DNA from 2 places in the Vallitalea pronyensis genome. Region 1 is predicted to be linked to the other one. Evidence: riboswitches for the same ligand, from Rfam matches in the RefSeq annotation. Region 1 holds a riboswitch; the other holds the start of a gene.
What was found. Region 1 has a riboswitch for cyclic di-GMP ahead of HZI73_RS17305 (transglutaminase-like domain-containing protein). Riboswitches for the same ligand answer to the same signal wherever they lie in the genome.
Positions count from the first base shown of each region.

Region 2: linked by a shared signal. The riboswitch ahead of HZI73_RS10540 (hypothetical protein) and the one ahead of HZI73_RS17305 (transglutaminase-like domain-containing protein) in region 1 are both predicted to bind cyclic di-GMP.

Region 1 is NZ_CP058649.1:4,115,217-4,123,162, forward strand. It holds gene HZI73_RS17295 (TetR/AcrR family transcriptional regulator) at 1-412, shown strand, start outside; gene HZI73_RS17300 (MATE family efflux transporter) at 431-1,828, opposite strand; gene HZI73_RS17305 (transglutaminase-like domain-containing protein) at 2,176-2,925, opposite strand; cyclic di-GMP riboswitch class I at 2,975-3,052, opposite strand; cyclic di-GMP riboswitch class I at 3,078-3,162, opposite strand; cyclic di-GMP riboswitch class I at 3,195-3,282, opposite strand; gene HZI73_RS17310 (DUF4073 domain-containing protein) at 3,491-7,946, opposite strand, start outside.
Region 2 is NZ_CP058649.1:2,540,015-2,547,960, forward strand. It holds gene HZI73_RS10530 (putative polysaccharide biosynthesis protein) at 1-392, shown strand, start outside; gene rlmB (23S rRNA (guanosine(2251)-2'-O)-methyltransferase RlmB) at 442-1,185, shown strand; cyclic di-GMP riboswitch class I at 1,416-1,500, shown strand; gene HZI73_RS10540 (hypothetical protein) at 1,606-2,385, shown strand; gene HZI73_RS10545 (hypothetical protein) at 2,416-2,775, shown strand; gene HZI73_RS10550 (NYN domain-containing protein) at 2,953-3,468, shown strand; gene sigH (RNA polymerase sporulation sigma factor SigH) at 3,480-4,124, shown strand; tRNA gene HZI73_RS10560 (tRNA-Thr) at 4,259-4,332, shown strand; gene HZI73_RS10565 (S-layer homology domain-containing protein) at 4,669-6,801, shown strand; gene HZI73_RS10570 (GNAT family N-acetyltransferase) at 6,838-7,263, shown strand; gene HZI73_RS10575 (hypothetical protein) at 7,470-7,946, shown strand, end outside.

The sequences.
Region 1 (7,946 bases):
TAATGAGCCCCTTTTAGGATTTTCATTAAGTGCATCCATTATCTTCAATCTCATTGACCAACATGAAACCTTGGGGGAATTATTCCTTGCTGCATATAATTCTTGTATTATTTCAGAACACATTGTCCAAGTTGCAAGTACAATGACAAAAGACTGGTTTAGCGCATATAACCCAACTTTTTCTACTATAGAGTACTATCACCGAGCTATCCTTATTAGGGGTATGTACCAAAGCCTTATATGGAATTATTTATGCAAGAAGAATATTGCTCTGCCAGATACTGTTCATTTACTGATTAGAACAATCAACCAGATTTTTAATGTCCCCAGTGATAAAATTGAAGACATTCTATCACTGAGTCAACAAATTATGAAGGACAATGATATGTCCATTCTCGGATATGATATTTAGTTTCTAAACAGCCAAGCTCTATTTTTCAATGGACTCAGGCTGTTCTTCTTTTTTATGGACAACGGCCATTTCCATCCACTTACCCTTTTTATAGAAATAATACATAAAGAAGAAACTCACTACAAAGGATAATCCCATGCCTAACCAAACACCTTTTATGCCTAAACCTGTATAGGACAGACCATAAGCCATAGGGATTCTGAACACCCAGAGGCATATTAAACTTAACCACATGGATACAGAGGCTGCTCCTGCTCCTTGGAATACATTGGACATAACAATTCTACAGCCAACAAATGCAAAGAATAACGTAACCCCATACACATAATAACGTCCCAGTTCAATAACAGCTTCATCATCTGAGAATATGGAGAAAAATACCGATGGGAATATGGAAAAGATGATTCCCAATACTAACAGAATGATAAAAACAGCTTTCATGGCATACTTGCCACTTTCATAAGCGCGATCCTTTTGACCCGCTCCCAGGTTCTGCCCTACGATAGAACTAGCTGCTTGTGAAAGTCCCATTGCAGGCATGAATAGTAAGGATTCAAGCCTTGCACCAATACCATGTACAGCACCAGCAACAGCACCAAACATATTCACACGCCCCATAATAACGGTACCACCTAAGCTTATGACAGCCTGTGAAATACTAGAAGGTACACCTATTTTAAACAGTTGTTTAGTAATACCAAAATCTACTTTAAAATTCCGCAAATTCATTCTTAAGAATGTTTTACCACGAAGTACGACATAAAAAATATAAATGGAAGCAAAAAACCTGGAGAAAACAGTAGCATAGGCAGCACCAGATATACCAAGCTCAGGGAATATCCACCAGCCAAAGATTAAAAAGGGATCAAGTACCATGTTCATAATACCTGATACAATGCCTGCAATCATGGGTGTTCTTGTGTCACCAACACCTCGCAATATGCCACTCATAATAAAAAAGATAAACATAAATAGCATACCAACCATGATGATGATAAAGTAATCTTTAGCAATAGGAATAATTTCTGGTGGTGTTTTCAACAGATTGAATAATTCTTCATAAAATATTATACCCGCCCCAACAAATAAGAGTGCAACAACACCAATAACAATTAAGGAAGTATACGTGACTTCATCCACTTTTTTGTACTCTTTTGCTCCATAGTATTGGGCTGCTAATGTAGCTGACCCAATGCCCAATCCAGCAGCTAAGGATACTAATACAAACACAACGGAAAAAGTAACTGTTACTGCTGCTATGGCATCCGTGCTGTTTTCCAATTTTCCTACCCAATATGTATCTGCCATGTTATAAACAACTTGTATTAAGTTGGCTATCATTAAAGGCCATGCTAAGACCCATAGATTTTTTTTAATATTGCCTTTCGTGGCATCAATGTTCATGCTTTTCTTCATAAGTAATCCTTTCTGTGTGAATCAAAACTCTATTTTCCTTAAACAATAGGGTATATACAGAGCTTTCTCAAGTTTCAGTGGCGCTATTCTATTAATAGTAATATAAATGACTCAATGGGTCAAGACTGATATCCAAGAATATTGAAAAAGTAATCTGCCCACTATCATTACATTAAATTAAAAATAATTATACATAAAAAAAGGTATTAAAGAAAGAGATATTAAAAGAAAATGATAGGCTGATATACTATGATTGGTTATAGACCATTACATATTAAGACATAGAAAAAAGATGGGTATAGACTTTTAAATTAAAACTTATGAGAGGGTGCAAATATTATTCATGATTAAAAAACCTTAAGAACACTATAATCTGAAGGATTCTTTTCATAAGAAATTTGAATACCTTCGGTTATATATGCCGAATCAGTGGTCGTGTCTACAACTATCCATTCACCATCTATAAGAACTTCATTCCAAGCATGATAGACAGAAGTAAAGTTACTATCGCCATGAACAAGCTTTGTAGGAATATCAATACTTCTTAGCATAGCAGCCATTAAAGAAGCATAATCGTAACATATTCCTTTACCTTCAATCAACGTTTCATTGGGTGATGGTAAATATCTGCTACTTATGTTAATAGCTTTTTCATGGTCATAGTGAACGTTATGAATAACGTATTCATAGATTACTTCGAGTTTCTCTCTGTCAGTCTTGGCATTTTTAGTCAGTTCTTGAGCCAGAATAGCTGCACTTGAGTTGCTTGTCCATTCTACATTCTGAACATTTGCTAAGAATACTGCATGATTACTTGAATTCATATGTACCTTGTCAGATGTTAATAGTTTGTACTTATTACCATCTGTTCTTTGATATAATCCTATCGTATACTCACCATTGCCCATTTGTAATGGCAGCTCCTCATTAGATGAATAAAGGTTATAGATATATTTCTGAGAACCTTTTTTCACGACAACTTTCAAATCTGAATAATTAGTAGCATCATATTGGATACTTACTGTGCCGTTATCAGTATTGACCTTTATAATTTCAGTTGCAGCATATACAGATATTCCAGTAAATACTACACACATCAATGCAACTATAAAAGTTAATACTATTTTCTTCAGTTGAAACTCTCCCTTCGGCACCTGGCTATCTTCATTTGAAGACCCTATAGTTTTGCGTCCCTACCTCACGATAGGTTTGCCATATTCGTGGGAAAGAAAAGTAATAAAACTCTTCTTTCGGTAACTGGCTGCCATATCATCTCTGACTTAGGCCCTGTAGTTTTGCGTCTTCAGCTTTCGCTGAATTTGCCGCTTCGAGAAAAGATTCGATTACTAGGTAATCAAAGTCTTCCTCTGGTAGCTGGCTGTCATAGCTTATAAAAAGCGTTAGACCCTATAGCTTTGTGTCACATACTTTCGTATGCTTTACGATTTACAGAATAATACCGGTCAATACTGCCGACGCTTTGACTACCCTCTCATGTACATTATACCACAAATTACCAACATGGTAAATATATCTCAGGCTTATAATCTCACAATCTCATCCAATAGTAATCTGAGATTTTACTAAACCTATATGCCTCCCTGCTACATGTAAAATAAGGGTCTAGTTTATTATACTAGACACCTTATTTTAAGAGTAAACTTAATTGTTTTCTTCAATATTTTCTTTCTTTTTTGATTTTGCCGCTGCTGCTTCAATATCTCCATTTGCCCAATGTTCTTTTGAAACATCCTCAAAGGAAGGTTCTTCCAAATCTAACATAGGTCTGGCAATAATTTTATTCATCATAATGACAATTTGTTCTCTAGCCGTATCCATGTTCGGTCTAAAGGTGTTATCACCAAAGCCTTTAACAACCCCAGCATTATACAGCTTGTTAATATACTTTTCTGCCCAATGCCCTTTAACATCAATAAATGTTGAATCACGATCATCCACAACAGCACCAACATATTCCCAATATGCGGAGAATACAACTGCAATTTCTGAACGCTTAATTGGTGCATTAGGTCTAAAGGTTCCATCACTATATCCCCTAAATAAGCCAATGTTAGTTACTGCTTGAATATATTGATAGCTCCAATGGTTAATGGTTACATCTGTATACTGGTTATTGCCCGCATGATCCGTATCTAATTTTAATATCCTTGCAAACATAGCGGCTACTTCAGCTCTGGTAACAGCTTTTTTAGGTTTAAAAGAACCATCTGGAAATCCTTTAACATAAGGATCAAAGAATTCAACTGCACCAAGTGGTGTAATATCCTCCTCAATTATCATTTCTTCTTCTAATCCAATGTCATCATTTTCTTCGCCATCTGATGGACTGCCATTACCGTTAGAAGGGGTTCCTCCTCCATCGTTTGAAGGATTACCACCGCCTCCATTTGATGGATTGCCACCGCCTCCATCTCCACCTTGGGAAGCATTAGCGGTAAAGACTACAACAGTTGATGGACTCGCATTTGTTATGATCGTGCTTTTATACCTTACTTTGACTGTTACATTGCCAGAGAACTTAGGAACAGGATTTGTATTGTATACGATCCAGTTGCTGCCACCATCTGTTGAATACTCCATTGTATCATCTGCGCCTATCAAAATATTTGAACTATCATTACCTGTTACATATGGAGCAGAAGGTGTGTTCTTTGTGAACACTACTTCCGTAATCGGTCCTGCATTAATTGTTGGTGTTTCTTGATATCTCACATAAACGGTTACACTACCTAGGAATGTTGGTACATTATTATCATCGTATGCTGTCCAAGTAGTACCACCATTGGTTGAGTATTCCATTGTTTCATCCGCACCATTTAAGAGATTACCATTATCATCCCCAGTTACAGAAGGTGCTTTATTTAAGTTTACATTTTTCATGCTTACTAATTCACCAATATTAGCGGTTACTGTAATGCTTCCATGAGGTGCATCATTGGTTATGGTTACCATTCCATTGCCATCAATACTTACACCGCTTACTTCTTCTTGAAATGACCACTTAACTGTATCTGCTGTCATGATGTTTCCGTATTGGTCTTTTACTTCTGTTGTGTAAGTTACAGTTGTAGGATTATTTATTTCTGTTGGTACGGTTGTTTCGTCTAATCCGTTTACTGTTATGCTTGTTGCGACAGCTGGTGCTTTTTTAAGATTGACTAGCTTACTATCTGTAATACTTCCGCTTGTTGCTATGATTGTGAATTGTGTTCCTGGTGCTTTGTTTGTTACAGTTACTTGTCCAGTGGCATCTATACTAACACCCTCTACAGATTCTTTCAGTGACCATGTTGCTTTTTGTCCTATCATGATATTTCCGTATTGATCTTTTACTTCTGCTGTGTAAGTAACAGTTGTAGGACTACTTAATTCTGTTGGTACAGTTATTTCATCTAATCCATCTACTGTCACGCTTGTTACAATTGCTGATGCTTTTTTAAGACTAACTAACTTACTATAAGTAACACTTCCACTTGTTGCTATAACTGTGAATTCTGTCCCTGGCGCTTTATTTGTTAGCGTTACTTGTCCATTGGTATCTATGCTGACGCCTTCTACAGCTTCTTTTAATGACCATGTTACTTCTTCTGTCATTATATTTCCGTACTGGTCTTTCATTTCTGCTGTATATGTTGAAGTTGTTGGACTATCTACTTCTATTGGTACGGTTATTTCAGCTAATCCATTTACTACAACACTTGTTATTATAGCTGGTGCTTTATTAAGATTAACTGACTTACTTCCTGTTTTACTTCCGCTTGTTGCTATAATTGTGAATTCTGTTCCTGGCGCTTTATTTGTTACCGTTACTTGTCCATTGGCATCAATACTGACACCTTCTACAGCTTCTTTTAATGACCATGTTACTTCTTCTATCATTATATTTCCGTACTGGTCTTTTATTATTGCTGTGTAAGTAACATTTGAAGGACTATCTATTTCTGTTGGTACAGTTATCTCATCTAAACCATTTACTGTCACGCTTGCAACCATAGCTGTTGCTTTTTTAAGATTAACTACCTTACTATCTGTAACACTTCCACTTGTTGCTATGACTGTTAATTCCGTTCCTGGTGCTTTATTTGTTAGCGTTACTTTTCCAGTGTTATCTATGCTGACGCCTTCTACAACTTTTTGTAATGACCAGTTTATTTCTTCACCTGTAATGATGTTTCCGTACTGGTCTTTAATCACTGCTACGTAAGTCACATTTGTAGGACTGCCTACTTCTGTTGGTACAGTTATTTCATCTAAACCGTTTATTGTTACACTTGAAACCATAGCTGGTGCTTTATTAAGACTAACTAGCTTACTATCTGTAACGCTTCCACTTGTTGCTATAATTGTAAAATCTGTATCTGGTGCTTTGTTTGTTACAGTTACTTGCCCATTGGCATCAATACTGACACCTTCTACTGCTTTTTGTAATGACCAGTTTACTTCTTCACCTGTCATGATGTTTCCGTATTGATCTTTTACTTCTGCGGTATATGTTGAAGTTGTTGGACTATCTACTTCTATTGGTACGGTTACTTCAGCTAATCCATTTACTACAACACTTGTTACGATAGCTGGTGCTTTTTTAAGATTGACTAGCTTACTATCTGTAACACTTCCGCTTGTTGCTATGATTGTGAATTCTGTTCCTGGGGCTTTATTCGTTATAGTTGCTTGTCCATTTGCATCTATACTGGCGCCTTCTACAGCTTCTTTTAATGACCATGTTACTTCTTCTGTCATGATATTTCCGTATTGGTCTTTTATTTCTGCTGTGTAAGTTATATTTGTAGGGCTACTTAATTCTGTTGGTACAGTTATTTCATCTAATCCGTTTACAATCACACTTGTTACAATTGCTGATGCTTTTTTAAGATTAACTAACTTACTATCTGTAACGCTTCCACTTGTTGCTATAACTGTGAATTCTGTCCCTGGCGCTTTATTTGTTACAGATACTTTTCCAGTTGCATCTATGCTGATGCCTTCTACTGCTTCTTTTAATGACCATGTTACTTCTTCACCTGTCATGATGTTTCCGTATTGATCTTTTACTTCTGTGATATATGTTGAAGTTGTTGGACTATCTACTTCTGTTGGTACGGTTATTTCAGCTAATCCATTTACTACAACACTTGTTACGATAGATGATGCTTTATTAAGATTAACTAGCTTACTATCTGTAACGCTTCCACTTGTTGCTATAACTGAGAATTCCGTTCCTGGTGCTTCATTTGTTAGCGTTACTTTTCCATTGGCATCTATACTGATGCCTTCTACTGCTTCTTTTAATGACCAGTTTATTTCTTCACCTGTCATGATATTTCCGTACTGGTCTTTAATCACTGCTACGTAAGTCACATTTGTAGGACTATTTAATTCTCTTGGTACAGTTATTTCATCTAAACCGTTTATTGTTACGCTTGTTACGATAGCTGATGCTTTATTAAGATTAACTAGCTTACTATGTGTAACGCTTCCACTTTTTGCTATGACTGTGAATTCTGTTCCTAGTGCTTTATTCGTTACAGATACTTGTCCATTGGCATCTATACTGACACCTTCTACAGCTTCTTTTAATGACCAAGTTATTTCTTCACCTGTCATGATGTTTCCGTACTGGTCTTTAATCACTGCTACGTAAGTCACATTTGTAGGACTATCTATTTCTGTTGGTACAGTTATTTCATCTAAACCATTTATTGTTACACTTGCAACCATAGCTGGTGCTTTTTTAAGATTAACTACTTTACTTCCTGTTTCACTTCCACTTGTAGCTATAATTATTAATTCTGTCCCTGGTGCTTTATTCGTTACAGTTACTTGTCCATTGGCATCTATACTGACGCCTTCTATAGCTTCTTTTAATGACCATGTTACTTCTTCTGTTATGATATCTCCGTATTGGTCTTTTATTATTGCTGTGTAAGTAACATTTGAAGGACTGCCTACTTCTGTTGGTACAGTTATCTCATCTAAACCATTTACTGTCACGCTTGCAACCATAGCTGTTGCTTTATTAAGATTAACTAACTTACTATCTGTAACACTTCCACTTGTTGCTATGACTGTGAATTCTGTTCCAGATGCTTTATTCGTT
Region 2 (7,946 bases), 1.6 Mb from region 1:
AATACGCCATTAACTATCATCTGATTGCAAGTGACTTTCAGTTAAGAGGTGCTATAATCGGTTCCATCTGTTACTATGTTGTGTTTGTAAGCCTCAATTATTGGAAATTAAAAAAAGAAACGGGTGTCATACTGGATAAGACGAGTGTGTTTGTGAAACCGATATTAGCATCGGTTATTATGGGAATTAGTGTGTTTTTTATCTATAAAGGGACCATAGGTATTCTTCATAGTAATCTCATCGCCACAGTGTTGACCATTATAAGTGGTATGATCATCTATTTTATCGTGTTATTTGCTACAAAAGCGTTACAGGAAGAGGACCTCAGCTTCCTGCCCAATCATACGAAGGTTATTGCAAAATTAAAGAAATTAGGGCTTATAAAAAAATAATAGGTATAATGTTTTCACATAGATGACACACATAAGGAAGGATAAAGTAATGGATAATAAGGATTTGATACTTATTGGCAGAAATGCCGTATTAGAAGCACTTAAGGCAGAGCGCAGCATTGACAAATTGTTTGTCATTGATGGTAAACATGATGGACCACTTAAAAAAATTGTAGCAGAGGCGAGAAAGCGAAGTATTTTCTTGCAGTTTGTGGGCAAAGATAAATTACATGACATAACAGGCACAACGAAACATCAAGGGGTTGTTGCTTATGCAGCAGCTTATGATTATGTGGACGTACAAGACATACTCAATGATGCCAAAGAGAAGGACGAATCACCTTTTCTACTTATTCTGGATAGTATAGAAGACCCCCATAATTTAGGAGCCATACTAAGGACTGCAAATATCGCAGGTGTACATGGGGTTATCATACCCAAACGAAGGGCTGTAGGTCTAACAGCAACTGTAGCTAAGACGTCGGCTGGCGCTATTGAACATACACCAGTGGCTCGGGTAACTAATGTTGCAAGAACCATTGATGAGTTAAAAAAACAAGGTATGTGGATAGCATGTGCGGACATGGATGGTGATATCATGTACGATATAGACTTAAAAGGGTCTTTAGGTATCGTTATAGGTAATGAAGGTGATGGGGTGTCCCACCATGTAAAAGAAAAATGCGATTTTATGGTAAAAGTGCCTATGAAGGGTAACATTACCTCTTTAAATGCGTCTGTTGCAGCAGGTATTTTGACTTATGAGGCGCTTAGACAAAGAGATTATAAATAGAGAAAAAGTAGAAAACCGCTATTCCTTAGTGATATAGCGGTTTTTTTATGGGTATATAAGGCTGTTTTCTTACAACTTTGTATAAATACACTTACACAAGGTTCTTAGTATTTTTATGAACAAATAAAATGAATTAAAGCAATTATATCATTTTTTGTCATAGTATGTAAAATTAAATTGAATAAATTGGATAAATATGGTATAATTCCATTATATTAAATATCATATTTTATAGTTAATAGCAAACCTATCGAAAGATAGGGACGCAAAGCTATGGGTCTAAGGGAAACATCCTATGATTGCCAGGTTGCCTATTATCCACCAGGCAGCTACTTTGTTGAAGGAGCTGTTTTGTTATGCAATTCTCGAGTAAGGAAAAAGATGTGCTAAACAAAAAAAGTCGTCGAAAGAGGGGATTTAATGGAAAAAACCATTAATGTAAATTTTGAAGAAATCATTGCAGAACGATATTTTGACGAAATAGATTTAGAGCTTGAGTATAAACGATTAGATTGTCATGATCATGCTCTAGTCGAAGAAGCATCCAGATGTCTTGCACAGACATTTGCCGGTGTCACAGTCAAAGGAGCCACTATATCAGAGCCAATGGTTAAAGCAGTAGGTCTGTCAGTAGCTGATTTCACAATATTTGTTCATGAGTACATCAAGAGTGTTGTTCACCATGGTCTATGCTACATAGCCATTAACAAAAGAAATAAGAAAATAATTGGGGTTTTTGCCAACGAGGATTACGACCCTGCAGAAGAAACGCCAGCTTTTACTGGTAATCTTGAGCCCATGAATATCATATGTAAATTGCTTGATGATCTTGATAAGCGATTTTTGGAAACGTTGTATAACAAGAAGAATATTCTAATCGAGAAGAGCCAATTTGTACACATGTTTATGATAGGTATCAAATTAGAAAAGTTTAGAAAAGATATCGCCATGGATTTAATTGATATATGTGAGAAGGATGCCATAGCTAGAAACTACAAAGGTATTTTTCTTGAAGCAACCAATTATAAGTCAGCGGTAATCTTTGATAAATATCTAAAATATTCCTTAGTCTATGATGAAAATAATATGCCCATCTTAACTAAATATTCCGAAACAGAGCATTTCAAAAGTATTCCAGAGGACGTTTCTTGCGACTGTAGAATCTTTTATAGAGCTTTAGACTCAGAATATAATATTTAATAAGACCAATATTTGAGGAGGAAGCGACACATGTATAAAATTGATATTAACACAAGTAAAAAGCTCTTAAGTATCGTGGCAGAAGGTATGTTTAATCTTGACGAGGCAAAAAAGTATAAAGATGATTTTGTTGCTAAATTAAACAGTATTAACCCTAGAGAGTATAGCTTTTTAGCAGATGGAAGAAAGCAAACCACTTCAACTCCAGAAGTAGGGCAAATACTAGCAGAAGTGCTTAATATATACAAAGAAGCTCCCTTTAAAAAACGTTATCTTGTTAAACTGGATTCTGTTATTGCCATGTCACAAGTAAAGCGTTTGTGTGGAGCTGATTTTGATCAAATATTCACCGTAGTTAATACACCTGAAGAAGTGATTAATAGTCTATAGTATTCATATAAAAATCCCTATAAAAGAGGCGGTTTCATGGTCATGCCAAGTACAATGTGGTATTTCATGATAACAGCCTCTTTTTGTATTGAATTTTTAAGTTATATAACGTTTACAAACAGTTAATAGTGTAGTATACTTAAAATGCTTTCAAAACAGATTGGAAGGCGATGAAATTTGGCAAGAGAATTCTTATTAGTAGATGGTTACAATGTGATTCATGCTTGGGACGAGCTAAGAAGAATTGTGAATGAGCAAAACCTTGAAATAGCCAGAAGCAGATTACTGGAGATTCTATCCAATTATCAAGGCTATAAGAAGATTGACGTTATCGTTGTATTTGATGCTCATCGTGTAAAAGGCACTCGAAAAGTGATAACATATCATAATATTAATGTGGTATTTACGAAAGAAGTAGAAACGGCGGACCACTATATTGAAAAAGTGGTTCACCAAATTGGTCGTGATTACCGTGTACGTGTAGCAACTTCCGACGGGCTTGAACAGATTATTATATTAGGAAAAGGTGCAAGCCGTATGTCCGCTAGAGAACTCTACACCGAAGTAAAACAAGTGGAAAAAAACATGCGCAAGAAGTTCATTGAGAAGAAACAATTAGATCATAGTAACCGATTAGAAGGGCATTTGGACTCAGGTGTGTTAGAGTGGATGGAAAAGATGCGTAGAAAATAATACGGAGGTTGATGCAGTTGGATCAAGCAACTTGGTACGATTCATACCTTACAAACTCAGACGAAGAATTGGTAGCGATTGTAAGAGATGGGGATAATGAAGCTCTTGATTATCTCATGAATAAATATAAGATACTGGTAGAAAAGAAAGCAAAATCTTATTTCTTAATCGGCGCAAGTCGAGACGATATTATTCAGGAAGGCATGATTGGACTGTTTAAAGCTATCCGAGATTTTAAGGAAGAAAAAACAGCTTCTTTTTATTCCTTCGCCGATTTATGTGTCACAAGACAAATCATATCAGCAGTAAAAGCGTCAACAAGACAAAAACACCTGCCTCTTAATTCATACATATCACTTAACAAACCATCCTATGAAGAGGAAAATGATAAAGCAACACTTATTGATAAAATGCCGTCCCAAAAAATCATTAACCCAGAAGATTTGTTAATTGGTCAGGAAAATCTAAGCATCATTGAACATGAACTCTCCGCAAGGTTAAGTAAACTTGAAAAAGAAGTTTTACGATGCTATATTGACGGTAAAAGCTATGTGGAAATAGCAGAATATTTGATACGCCCAGTTAAATCCATTGATAATGCCTTACAACGTATTAAGAAGAAGGTTGAGGCTATACTCATTGAAAAAAATGTATAACCAATCCTTTTATATGCTTAATAAGGACAGGTTTTTTGATAAGATGAGCCATCCTATACATTAACAATAAAATAAATGATTTAACTACTTGTCAAAATAAAAATTTGTGCTATAATAGTATAGGTGCTGAAAATGCTCCAATGGCTCAGGTGGTTAGAGCGCGGCCATGGTAAGGCCGAGACCGCCGGTTCAAATCCGGCTTGGAGCTTGCAGAAGTCTTTCAAATTGAAGGGCTTTTTTTTGATGTATATTATATTATTTAAATGATACATAATAAATAAATTACATTTTAATAATCGTCAGCGTTTTGCTGGCGCTTTTTTTAGTGGTCTTAATAATTGTGTATGAACCATTAATCAGTTAATACTTTCATGTAACCCTCATCCATAAATTGATTGATAGTTTTTTTATTGCTTAACAATTAGCTATCTGTTATTATTATGATAATGTTGCATAATTTGTAAAAATATAACAACAATGGTAACTAAACATGTTATGCAAGTTGTATGGACCTAATATATTAACATGAAGGAGACTAACTAAAATGAAAAGAACAATGCTTTCACTTGTAGGATTAACTACATGCACAATTATCTATTTTTTAACGATGCAAACATGTATGGCAACTGTACAAACACCGGAAATAACATATCCTTATGATGGTGACATGATTGAGTGGAGCGATATAAATATAGCGTGGACAAAGATTGTTGAAGCAGATTATTATCATGTTCTTATTGAAGATTTGACAAGTGGTAATTATATAGAAAATAGCACTAAAATAGATGGTGAATCATACTTATTAACAGCAGATAAAATAACACCAGGACATATGATAAGGGTAGCTGTAAATGCATGTGATAGTGATGGAAATGAATCAGGTATACAGGAAATAACGTTCAGTATTAACCAATTAATTACTCACTACAAATTATCAGGGTATGTTAGTGATAATGGGTATTTGTTAATGGCAGGTGTAAAGGTACTGCTAGATAATAATTTAGAGACGATTACAGATTCTAAAGGATATTATGAATTCAATGAGGTAGAAAAAGGTTTACACGAGTTAACGTTTATGTATCCTGAATATACAACAGTTCAGGAGACTGTGGATATTGTTAATAACACAAAGAGAGATATAACTATCATGAGGGCTCCAAAACCTGACCCAGTTATGAAGTTTTTTTCATTAGGTAAGACGACATTTGATGGAGATGTTACATCCTTCTTATCCGATCAAACAGATTTTAAGATAGGAGATACTTTATCTATAGAAGGATCAATAGCTTCAAATGATGGATCAATTGAGAAATTAACAATTTACATTAATGGTCCAGATAACAAAAACCTTCAACAAGAATATGAAACTCAACATACCTCTTATTTTACAAACTCATCATTTAAAATTGGTGAGACATGGATTAAAAACTCAGGAAAATACTGGATTCAAATATGGGCAAAAAATTACAACCGTGAAAGTATAATGGTTGGAGAGATTCAAATAAATGTTGAAGACAATCAATTATTGCCCCCAGAAATAATTTTATCTCAATCAGATTATATTGAAAGCAAAAATGAAATTCAAATAAAGTGGGTTGCTTCTAGAAATGGAACACCTGATTTCTATGAAGTTTTTATTTACGATAAGAATAGAGAAAAAGTTTTTTATGAAAAAGTATTAAATGAAAACGAAATGATGATAAAATCAAGTAACGTGGATATCTCACATCTTATAGATGGAGAAAAGTATTATATCGAATTATATGCTCATAAAGAAGCATGGGAAGCAGGAGTATCGACAACTAATTTTAAGAAAGGTAATATGAAAACGCCTTCATTGAATATAAAGGCAAATTTTGATACAAATAAAATACTAGATAAAGTGACCCATAAGTCCATTACTTTGAATTGGAGTAATGATGAATTAATTCCAATAAACGTTTATGTATATGCAAATGGGGTAAAAGAATTATTTCAAAAAGGTATTATAAATTCTAATTATACAATCTCTACACAGGATCTTTTATATGATAGTAACTATGAAATTGTAGTAGAAATGGATTTACCAAATGGTAAAACCTATAATGAATCAATTGTATTTAACACAGCTAGCAAACCGTCAGATTGGGCAATACCATACATCATAAATTCTCAAGACAATGGATTGCTTACAGATAATGTAAAAAATGATTATACAAGCAATATAACAAGGGAAGAATTTTGTGAAGTTGCAGTACAACTATACAAAGCAATTTCAAAAGATAATAATCCAATACCTGCTCCTGTACAGACATTTAGCGATACAGATAATGAAATGGTTAGAATAGCGTATGGTCTGAAGATTGTTAATGGCAATGGTAAAGGTCAGTTTGAGCCAAATGCTTTTATTACAAGACAAGAGCTAGCAGCTATGATGTTTAGAACGATTGCTGTATCTAATCCAGATATAGATCTAAGTGGGAGTGATAATATTGTTAATGGTTTTTCAGATAAAAGTAATATTGCAAAAGAATGGGCCCTTAAACCAATACAATTCCTAACAAAATATGGCATAATGAATGGTATGGGAGATGGAAACTTTGCTCCAATATCAAATGCTACCAAGGAACAAGCAATAAAAATGGTGAATGTAGCTTATAAAACAAATTATGATTTATTAGACAGTAAAAAGGAATAGTATTCAAGATATGCGTTTGGAGGGAGGTATAGAAGAATGGTAACATTCAATAGAGAGTTAGAATTCCAATACGCAGATATGAATTGTAAAGATTATTTAGAGAGTATGGATAAGCATATTAACAAGGATAGGTTATATAAGAAGATTAAGGACAACGAAGTTATCGTTGTGAAGGATAAGGATAATGTAATTGGTTGGCTTAGATTCAATTATTTTTGGGATAACATACCCATGATGAATATGCTGTTTCTAGAACAACCCTATAGAGGTAAGAAGATTGGTAAAGCTTTAGTTAAGTTTTGGGAAGAAGAAATGAGAAAGCAAAGCTATGAGCAAGTGATGACATCGACACAGGCAGATGAGCATGCTCAACATTTCTATAGGAAATTGGCATATAATGATAGTGGATGTTTAGTTCTTGAAACTCAAGCACTAGAGATTATCTTAATCAAACAATTATAAATGAAATATATAGATAAAACCCTTTTTACAAGGGGTTTTATCTATATGAAAGACTCTATTTACATATTGTACTGTTTATTATATAATGTGTATTAATCATTCTTAATCTATTAGTCAAGGGGTCTAGTGGAGGTAATCTACACATAGAATGATTGTATTGTAACTAGTCTACAGTAAGACTATTTAAACGATGAGGGAGTGGACATATGAAAAAGTTAAGTGTAATATTGGGTCTAGTTGTTGTGCTCATATTATCTGTATGGTTTATGAATACATATAAAGGTTCAGATGATGTGAATGATACCAATCGCCAGACAAATGATGAAACAGATAATCATAATGATGATGAAACAGATGAAAAGGCTTTGACGCAAACGGACATTGTGAAGCTCATTGAACAAAAAAAGTACCAATTTAGAAAACTTAAAATACCTTATGATGCGTATCGTGAAGCACACATGAAATATTTCATGGATACAGATATGGATGATAAGTTTTTGTATACGGGTATTATGGGTATGTTAGATGAAACCGTTACAATGAAAGACTTTATTGGGAAGGATATGGAAGAAACCAAAGAATATTTGGAAAGCTTAGGTCTTTCATTAGAATCCTATGAAAAGGTATTAGAAGATGAAGATGACTTAATGCATCAGGTAAAAATAAGTGATGTTTATAAGGAT